3 regions of the Streptomyces sp. NBC_00820 genome follow, and region 1 is predicted to be linked to each of the others. Evidence: riboswitches for the same ligand, from Rfam matches in the RefSeq annotation. Region 1 holds a riboswitch; each other region holds the start of a gene.
The links. Region 1 has a riboswitch for cobalamin ahead of OIB37_RS34585 ((2Fe-2S) ferredoxin domain-containing protein). Riboswitches for the same ligand answer to the same signal wherever they lie in the genome.
Positions count from the first base shown of each region.

Region 2: linked by a shared signal. The riboswitch ahead of OIB37_RS09155 (cobalamin biosynthesis protein) and the one ahead of OIB37_RS34585 ((2Fe-2S) ferredoxin domain-containing protein) in region 1 are both predicted to bind cobalamin.
Region 3: linked by a shared signal. The riboswitch ahead of OIB37_RS24435 (ribonucleoside-diphosphate reductase subunit alpha) and the one ahead of OIB37_RS34585 ((2Fe-2S) ferredoxin domain-containing protein) in region 1 are both predicted to bind cobalamin.

Region 1 covers NZ_CP108882.1:7,751,688-7,754,955, reverse strand. Annotated here, with positions in the region: gene OIB37_RS34590 (SAM-dependent methyltransferase) at 1-622, opposite strand, end outside; gene OIB37_RS34585 ((2Fe-2S) ferredoxin domain-containing protein) at 861-1,280, opposite strand; cobalamin riboswitch at 1,342-1,462, opposite strand; gene OIB37_RS34580 (SMI1/KNR4 family protein) at 1,828-2,076, shown strand; gene OIB37_RS34575 (hypothetical protein) at 2,252-2,626, opposite strand; gene ctaD (aa3-type cytochrome oxidase subunit I) at 2,623-3,268, opposite strand, start outside.
Region 2 covers NZ_CP108882.1:1,991,164-1,994,431, reverse strand. Annotated here, with positions in the region: gene OIB37_RS09160 (cobyric acid synthase) at 1-761, opposite strand, end outside; gene OIB37_RS09155 (cobalamin biosynthesis protein) at 758-1,702, opposite strand; cobalamin riboswitch at 1,801-1,921, opposite strand; gene OIB37_RS09150 (hypothetical protein) at 2,245-2,472, opposite strand; gene OIB37_RS09145 (inorganic phosphate transporter) at 2,507-3,268, opposite strand, start outside.
Region 3 covers NZ_CP108882.1:5,374,385-5,377,652, reverse strand. Annotated here, with positions in the region: gene mctP (monocarboxylate uptake permease MctP) at 1-1,092, shown strand, start outside; cobalamin riboswitch at 1,265-1,402, shown strand; gene OIB37_RS24435 (ribonucleoside-diphosphate reductase subunit alpha) at 1,528-3,268, shown strand, end outside.

The DNA of each region.
Region 1 (3,268 bases):
GCTCGAAGACCGGGTCGATGCCGCGTGAGCCGTCGTTGATCGACAGGTAGCTGCCCGACGGCAGGGCGTCCATCAGCCGGGTGACGATGGCGCGGGCCCGGTCGCCGTCGGGGACGTGCCCCAGGATGTTGCTGAGGACGAGCGCGGTGGGTCGGCTGAGGTCCAGCGTCCCGGCGGCGGCCTCGAGGATGCGGTCCGGGTCCGTCACGTCGGCGTCGATGTAGGCGGTCGCGCCCTCGCTGGAGGAGTACAGCAGGGCGCGTGCGTGAGCCAGGACCATCGGGTCCTTGTCGACGTAGACGATCCGCGTCTCGGGGGCGAGCCCCTGGGCGACCTCGTGGGTGTTCTGGGCCGTCGGCAGGCCCGTCCCGATGTCCAGGAACTGCCGGATGCCCGCCTCGGAGACGAGATACGCGATGTTGCGACGCAGGAAGGCACGGCTGCTGCGGGCGATCGTGACGATGCCGGGGAAGACTGCGGTGTACGCGTCGCCGGCCTTCTCGTCGACGGGGTAGTTGTCCTTGCCGCCGAGCCAGTAGTTCCAGATACGGGCGGAGTGCGGCACCGACGTGTCGATCGTGTCGCGCATCGCGCTTGCGGGCGTCGCCGCGGGGTCGCTCATGAGGGGTGTCCGTCTTTCAGCCGGGGCGTGGATCATTCATGCCACAACCTACGTCCGAACATCCGCCTCCCACCCACCAGTTCGAGTTTTCCGGGTGACCGGAACGGCCGGAGTGACCGGAGTGACCAGAACGGCCGGAGTGACCGGAGTGGCCGGGCACGGTGACGCGCGGTGGCGTCCCGCGCCGGCCCGGGTCACCCCGCGGACCGGCCATACTCCGGCCGACCCCACGACCGGCTCAACGCCCGTTACGGATGGCCGCACCGAGCCGCGGCGGTGGGAAGGCGTACAGATCGAGGATCGCCGGCAGGGGTGCCACACCCGGGCCGCCCGCGCGCACCCAGCCGATGACGTCCTCCGTCGCCTCGGGGTCGTTGACCAGCCCCAGCCAGACCGGACGGCCGCCCGCGGCCCGGCCGGCGGCGGAGGGCTGTACGACGATGACGTTGGCCTGGTCGCACGCGTCGAGGCAGTCGGAGACCCGCATGGGTACTTCGGCGCTCAGACGCGCGGTCTGCGCCGCGTGGTCGACGCCGGTCACCTTGGCACTGCCGCAGCAGCAGTCCCGGCACACGACCACCCGGCACGGCACCGGACCGGCACCTCGTGCGGCCGTCGCCTGCGTCGCTTCGGTCGCTTCCGTCGGCGTTTCGGGCATGCCCGACCACCCCTCCCCCGGGGAGATCCGCCCCGGTGTCCGTCGAGGAGGCGACCGCGTGAGTCTCCTGGCTCTCGGGTCGTCGCTCGCCCCGGCCTTCCCACCCCCTGGGGGCAGTGGCCTGTCGGGACGCGCTCACCGATCACAGTGGCGGGACCGCGCCGGATTCTCACCGGCTTCCTCGGACCGCCGTCGCCCTGTCACCGGACATCATCTCATCGCCGGCTTCACCCCGTCCCCGGCATCGGTCCCGGGACCGCGCCCGTGCCCGTGAGCCGGGACCGCGCCAACTCGTCGCTGCCGCCCTGTCGGTGGCGGCAGTCGCCACACCGCGTCAGTCACGCCACGGCCCGAATCCCGGCAGTGCCCGTCCATGTTCTAAAGTGCGACGCCGCGCCCGCGCGGTCTTCTCCCAGCCCCACCATCACAGGAATCTCCTATGCGTTCGGCATCCGTACTCCTCCTGATCGGCGCCCAGTCCGGGGCGGCGCCCGCCGCGCCCGCCGCGGCCGTGCGCAAGGTCCACAAGTCCTGCGCGGGCTGACGCGTGAACGGCGGCTTCGACGTGGCTCAGGCCCTGGACGGCACGGTCCTCGACCGCGGGCGGGTCTGGGCCTTCGTCCGTGACTTCGCCGCTGCCTGGGGTGATCCGCCGACCGGGAAGGACGGCACGTCTCCAGCGGAACTGACGCGGGCGGAGGCGGCGCTCGGCTGCTCCCTGCCGACCGCGCTGCGCGAGTTCTACGGGCTCGTGGGAGCACGGCCCGACCTGGTCGCCAACGTCCTGCCCTTCTGAGCCCTGCCCGTCCGCGGCTCGGCCGCGCCCGGGCGGAGGTCCGGCGGGAGCGCCGAAGCGGCGGCGCCCCCGACACACGGGTGGCCGGACCGCGGAGGCGGTCCGGCCACGCCGGTACGGCGAAGTGTCCGTCCGTGTTCTCGCCGTACTCGGGAGAACCGGGGAACGCTGCGGGTCAGCGAGCTGTCAGCGCGAGGGAGCTCGTGACCAGGGAGCAGACGAGCAGGAGGGAGGCGCAGGCGACGTGCCGCTTGAGCAGGGTCTGCCGCAGCTCGGCGTAGCGCGTCTCGTATTCGCCGCGCAGGCGCTTGGCCCGGTCCGCGGTGACCTGGAGTGCCTGTCGCGTCAGGCCCAGGCGCTGCTCGGTGTAGTGGCGGGTGAGGTCTTCCGCCTGCCCGGTGGTGAGCCAGGGCAGGCGGGCACAGAGGGCTGCTGCCTCGCGCTCGGCCTGCTCTCGCTCGGCGTGCAGAAGGAGGTAACCCTCGACCTCGTTGGCGACCGAGGGGCCGCGCCGCGCCGGCGGGGGGCCGGGACGGTTCGGCGAGGTCACGGCCGGCTGCCTTCTGTGCCGACCGCCGGCCGCCTGCCGCCCTGCGCCTCCTGTTCGAGCTGGGCCACCTCGGGGTGGTGCAGGTCGAACGCGGGGGATTCGCTGCGGATCCGCGGCAGGGTGGTGAAGTTGTGCCGCGGCGGCGGGCAGGAGGTCGCCCACTCGAGTGAACGGCCGTAGCCCCACGGGTCGTCGACGCCGACCGGCTTGCCGTACTTGGCCGTCTTCCACACGTTGTAGAGGAAGGGCAGCATCGACAGGCCGAGCAGGAAGGAGCTGATCGAGGAGATCGTGTTCAGGGTGGTGAAGCCGTCGGAGGCGAGGTAGTCGGCGTACCGGCGCGGCATGCCCTCGGCGCCCAGCCAGTGCTGGACCAGGAAGGTGCCGTGGAAGCCGATGAACAGCGTCCAGAAGGTGATCTTGCCGAGGCGCTCGTCGAGCATCTTGCCGGTGAACTTCGGCCACCAGAAGTGGAAGCCGGCGAACATCGCGAAGACGACCGTACCGAAGACCACGTAGTGGAAGTGGGCCACGACGAAGTACGAGTCGGAGACGTGGAAGTCCATCGGGGGCGAGGCGAGGATGACGCCGGTCAGGCCGCCGAAGAGGAACGTCACGAGGAAGCCCGTGGTCCACAGCATC
Region 2 (3,268 bases), 5.8 Mb from region 1:
GGAGCCACCGTCGACTCCCGGACCGTGCCGCGCAGGGAGACCCTGAGGCCGTCCTCCTCGTCGATGCCGAGGCCGTGCCGGAACGGCAGCACGCCGTAGGTGTGCCGTCCGGTGAGCCCGTGCAGCATGTCCAGGCCGGGCTCCAGCAGCGAGACGTCCCCGCGGAACTTGTTCACCAGGAACCCGGCGACCAGCTCCTGGTCCTCGGGCGAGAGCAGGGCGACCGTGCCGAAGAAGGAGGCGAACACGCCGCCGCGGTCGATGTCGCCGACGACGAGCACGGGCAGCCGCGCCCCCCGCGCGATCCCCATGTTGACGATGTCGGTGCGCCGCAGATTGATCTCGGCGGGTGAACCGGCCCCCTCACAGATCACCGCGTCATACGTGCCCCGCAACTCGGCCAGACAGTCCAGCACCGTGCCGAGGAGCCGCTGTTGGCGCCCGCCGTGGTAGCCGCGGGCGCTCATCTCGCCCACCGGCTTTCCCAGCAGCACCACTTGGCTGCTCTGTTCACCACCGGGCTTGAGCAGCACGGGGTTCATCAGCGCGGTCGGCTCGACGCGGCACGCCTGGGCCTGCATGGCCTGTGCCCGCCCGATCTCCGCGCCCTCGCGGGTGACGAAGGAGTTGAGGGACATGTTCTGCGCCTTGAAGGGCGCCACCTTGACGCCCTGGCGCACCAGCCACCGGCAGATGCCGGCCGTCACGACGCTCTTGCCGGCGTCGGAGGTGGTGCCGGCGACGAGGAGACCACCGTTCACTTTCCACGTCCCTTCACGATGGTGCGCGCGGCGACGGTGACGCCGAGCGCGAGCAGGCCGACGCGGCGGGAGAGCCGTACGGCCCGGTCGATGTCGGCCACGCTGACGGACCGCCCGGCGGCCCCGTTGAGCACGGGCCGGTGTTCGACGCGGCCGCCGTAGGCCAGCGTTCCACCGAGCCGCACGCCGAGGGCGCCCGCGAACGAGGCCTCGACGGGCCCGGCGTTGGGGCTCGGGTGCCGGCGGGCGTCGGCCCGCCAGGCCCGTGCGGCCCCGCGCGGGTCGGGTCCGGCGAGCGTGGCGAGTACGGCGGTCAGTCGGGCGCCGGGCCAGCCGGCGACGTCGTCGAGGCGGGCGGAGGCCCAGCCGTAGCGCCGGTGGCGGGGCGACTTGTGGCCCACCATCGCGTCGAGGGTGTTGACCGCCCGGAAGCCCAGCAGCCCCGGCACCCCGGCCACGGCGCCCCACACCAGCGCGCCCACGACGGCGTCGGAGGTGTTCTCGGCGACCGACTCGACCACCGCCCGGGCGATCCCGTCGGCGTCGAGGGCCTGCGGGTCGCGGCCGCACAGATGCGGCAGCCGGGCGCGGGCGGCCGGCACGTCCCCGGCCTCCAGGGCACGCCCGACGGCCCGCGCCTCCCGGGCCAGCGAGGTCCCGCCGACGACGGACCAGGCGGCGGCGGCGGTCAGCGCGAGGCGGGCGGCGGGGGAGCGGCGTACGGCGCGCTCGGCCACGGCACCCAGGGCCACGGCGCCACCGGCGCACACGGCGGTGTGCAGCGCGCCCCAGCCGCGGTGGTCGTGCCACAGCACGCGTTCCACGGCTCCGGCGGCCCGGCCGAACGCGGCGACGGGGTGCCCGCGGCGGGGATCGCCGAGGAGCAGGTCGCCCAGGAGGCCGGCGGCGGCACCGTACGCGTAAGTGCGATCGGCACCCATCGGCTCAGCCGGCCGTGGGCACAGGGGCGATCCTGGTACTTGTCCTCAACGGGCAGCCGAGCATGGCGGTATGTCCTCACTCAGGGTGTCCACGCCCTGGTTCGACGAGACCGGCGGCGAGAGTTCCTGGCTCCCGGGGGTTCCTACCCCGGTGACAGTGGCGGGACCGCGCCGGATTCGCACCGGACTTCCTCTGCTGCCGCCGTACATGGCCTGGGAAGTCCACCATGCGCCCGGAACGACGTCAACCTGCCGTTGACCTGCGGGGGGAGAGTGTGCTGAGCCCCACACCCCGGCCGCCCGAGCGCCACCGGGACATGCGAACGGCTCCCCGCGGCACATGCCGGGAGGAGCCGTTCAGCCGGTCGTTCAGTGGCCGGGTCGTTCGTTCGGCCGGGCGACCCGGCCGCGACCGGCCGAGTCTGCACGCGCAGTCAGGACACGCAGTCAGGACCGCCGAGCCAGGGCGCGCAGTCAGGACCGTCGAGCCAGGGCGCGCAGTCAGGACCGTCGAGCCAGGGCGCGCAGTCAGGACCGTCGGGTCAGGGCTTCGCGACGATCAGGCTGATGCCGTACGCCACCGCGGCCGCGCACGCCGCGAAGCAGACGTAGGCGCCGGCCAGCGCGAGCGCCGCCGAGCCGCCCTGCGCGACGGCCTTCTCGCGGCGGGCCAGGCCGTTGATGCCGAGGGTGAACAGGGCCACCAGGCCGACGGCCACCAGGAGGCTGACGCCGAAGACGGAGCCGATGGCCGCCCAGTCGATCTTCATGAGGATGCTTCCTTCGGTTACCGGGGCGCGGGGGTCAGACCGTGGCGGCCGGCGGGATGGCCGGGGTCGCGGGGGCCGGTTCGGCGATGGCCTGGGCCGGGATGGTGATCGCCAGGTCCTCGGTGACCGCGCCGGTGGGCGGCGGGGCGACCGCGGCCATGGCGGCGGTGACCGCGCCGATCGGCTCGGTGGTGGCGTCGTCGGCGGTGACGTTGGTGTGGTCGACGACCTCGCGGCGGGAGAACTTCCAGATCGCGGCGCTGGAGGCGATCAGGAAGACGGCGACGAGCGCGGTACCCCAGTCGCCGAGGTCCGTCACGGACTCGGCGCCCGCGCCGACCAGCGCGGCGGCCGGCAGGGTCAGCGCCCAGGCGACGAACATGCGGGTCGCGGTGGACCAGCGGACCACGCCGCCCTTGCGGCCGACACCCGCGCCCATCACCGCGCCGGAGACGACGTGGGTGGTGGAGAGGGAGAAGCCGAGGTGGGAGGAGGCCAGGATGGCCGTGGCGGCGCTGGTCTGCGCGGCGAAGCCCTGGCGCGGCTCCAGGTCGGTCAGACCCTTGCCCATGGTGCGGATGATCCGCCAGCCGCCGATGTAGGTGCCGAGCGCGATGGCCAGGCCGGCGGAGAGGATCACCCAGGTGGGAGGGTTCGAGCCGGGGGCGATGGTGCCGCCCGCGATCAGCGCGAGGGTGATGATGCCCATCGTCTTCTGGGCGTCGTTGGTGCCGTGGGCCAGGGAGACCAGGCCGGCGGAGGCTATCTGGCCGGCGCGGTAGCCCTTGCGGGTGGC
Region 3 (3,268 bases), 2.4 Mb from region 1:
GGCGTGCTGGCGGCGTACACCTACTCCTCGGGACTGCGCGCGCCCGCGCTGATCGCGTTCGTCAAGGACGGCCTGATCTACCTCGTCATCGTGGTGGCGATCATCTACATCCCGATCAAGCTCGGCGGGTTCCACGACATCTTCGCCCAGGCCGACAAGGCGTTCTCCCAGGTCAATCCGGCGACCGGCAAGCCGCGCGGCGCTCTCGTGCCGGCGGAGGCGGGCCAGTGGACGTACGCCACCCTGGCGCTCGGCTCGGCCCTCGCGCTCTTCATGTACCCGCACTCGATCACCGCGACCCTGTCGTCCAGGAGCCGTGACGTGATCCGCCGCAACACCACGATCCTGCCGCTGTACTCCCTCATGCTCGGCCTGCTGGCCCTGCTGGGCTTCATGGCGATCGCGGCCGGGGTGAAGGTCACCAACGGGCAGCTGGCGATCCCGCAGCTGTTCGAGGACATGTTCCCGTCCTGGTTCGCGGGCGTGGCCTTCGCGGCGATCGGCATCGGCGCGCTGGTGCCGGCGGCGATCATGTCGATCGCGGCGGCGAACCTGTTCACCCGCAACATCTACAAGGACTTCATCAAGCCGGACGCCACGCCCGAGCAGGAGACCAAGGTCTCCAAGCTGGTCTCCCTGCTGGTGAAGGTGGGCGCGCTGGTCTTCGTCCTGACCATGGACAAGACGGTCGCCATCAACTTCCAGCTGCTCGGCGGCATCTGGATCCTGCAGACCTTCCCGGCCCTGGTCGGCGGCCTGTTCACCCGCTGGTTCCACCGCTGGGCGCTGCTGGCCGGCTGGGCGGTCGGCATGATCTACGGCACGGCCGCCGCCTACGGGGTCGCCTCCCCGACGCAGGCGCACTTCGGCGGCTCGGCCAAGGAGATCCCGGGCATCGGTGAGATCGGCTACATCGGCCTCACGGCGTTCGTCCTGAACGTGGTCGTCACCGTGGTCCTCACCTTCGCCCTGAAGGCGCTGAAGGCCCCCGAGGGCGTCGACGAGACCAGGCCGGAGGACTACACCGCGGACGCGGGCGACCCGGGCGTCCGGGCGGAGCTTCCCCCGGCCACTGCGGGGAGTGCTCACTAGTCCCACAAGGGGCTCGCAGGAGCCGCGCACCCGGTCGTGATGACCCCGCAGCGGGCCGTCGTGGAGCATGTCCCACGGCGGCCCGCTGCCGTGCGTGTTGACGCTCTGAATCCAGCACGACACACAGCAGACACAACATCTGGTGGTGCCACGGCAGCCCAGCACTAGATGTATGCTCGTCATCGCTGTCGCCGCAGGGGAATCCGGTGCGAATCCGGAACTGTCCCGCAACGGTGTACTTGTACGTGTCCGTCCCTGAGGCGGCGTGTGCTCGGTCAGTCCGAGGACCTGTCGACAGCCGCGCCCGGCCGTCCGGTCCGGGTGCCCCAAGACGTCCGGGCCTCGTGGAGTGGGCCGGTGGACGCGACGCCGTGTGCGCTCGTGCTGCCAATGCCCTCCGCCAGGCCCCCGTGCCGAGCGAGGGAGAGCCCCCACGTGACCATCGCGCCTGCCGATCCGGCTTCAGCCACCTTGGCGACCGAGGCCCCGGTGGAGACCGACGGTCCGGGTGCCGCGCTGCTGCGGACCCTGACCGAGCTGACCGCCGACCTCCCCGACGCCGACCCCGGCCGGGTCGCCGCCGCCGCGCTGCGCGGCCGCTCGGCCCGGGCCGACGAGGCGGAGCTGCGCGAACTGGCCACGGAGGCGGCCGCCGGCCTGATCTCCGAGGACCCCGCGTACTCGCGCCTGGCCGCCCGCCTGTTGACCCTCTCCATCCGCGCCGAGGCCGCCTCGCAGGGGGTGACCTCCTTCACGGAGTCCGTCGTGGTCGGGCACCGGGAAGGGCTCGTCGCCGACCGCACCGCCGAGTTCGTGCGGCTGCACGCCGAGCGGCTGGACGCGCTGATCGACACGGGCGCCGACGACCGCTTCGGCTACTTCGGCCTGCGCACGCTGCACAGCCGCTACCTGCTGCGCCACCCGATCACCCGGCACGTGATCGAGACCCCCCAGCACTTCATGCTGCGCGTCGCGTGCGGTCTGGCCGAGGACGACAGCGCCCGCTCCGTGGACGAGGTCACCGCGCTCTACGGCCTGATGAGCCGCCTGGACTACCTCCCGTCCTCCCCCACGCTCTTCAACTCCGGCACGCGGCATCCCCAGATGTCGTCCTGCTACCTGCTCGACTCCCCGCTGGACGAGCTGGACTCCATCTACGACCGCTACCACCAGGTGGCCCGCCTCTCCAAGCACGCCGGCGGCATCGGTCTGTCGTACTCCCGTATCCGCAGCCGCGGTTCGCTGATCCGCGGCACCAACGGGCACTCCAACGGCATCGTGCCGTTCCTGAAGACCCTCGACGCCTCGGTCGCCGCGGTGAACCAGGGCGGCCGGCGCAAGGGCGCGGCCGCGGTGTACCTGGAGACCTGGCACTCCGACATCGAGGAGTTCCTGGAGCTGCGCGACAACACCGGTGAGGACGCGCGCCGTACGCACAACCTGAACCTCGCGCACTGGATCCCGGACGAGTTCATGCGCCGGGTCAACGCCGACGAGCAGTGGTCGCTGTTCTCCCCGGCGGACGTGCCCGAGCTGGTCGACCTGTGGGGCGCGGAGTTCGACGCCGCCTACCGCAAGGCCGAGGCCGCGGGGCTCGCGAAGAAGGCCATGCCGGCCCGTGAGCTGTACGGCCGCATGATGCGCACCCTCGCGCAGACCGGCAACGGCTGGATGACCTTCAAGGACGCCGCCAACCGCACCGCCAACCAGACGGCCGAGCCGGGCAACGTCGTCCACTCCTCCAACCTCTGCACGGAGATCCTGGAGGTCACGGACGACGGCGAGACGGCGGTCTGCAACCTCGGTTCGGTGAACCTGGGCGCCTTCGTCGTCGACGGGGACATCGACTGGAAGCGGCTGGACGAGACGGTCCGCACCGCGGTGACCTTCCTCGACCGCGTCGTGGACATCAACTTCTACCCGACCGAGCAGGCGGGCCGCTCCAACGCCAAGTGGCGTCCGGTGGGCCTGGGTGCCATGGGTCTGCAGGACGTCTTCTTCAAGCTGCGTCTGCCCTTCGACTCCGCCGAGGCGAAGGCCCTGTCCTCGCGCATCGCCGAGCGCATCATGCTCGCCGCGTACGAGGCCTCCGCCGACCTGGCCGAGCGCAGCGGCCCGCTGCCGGCCTGGGAGAAGACCCGTACGGCCCGGGGTGTGCTGCACCCCGACCACTTCG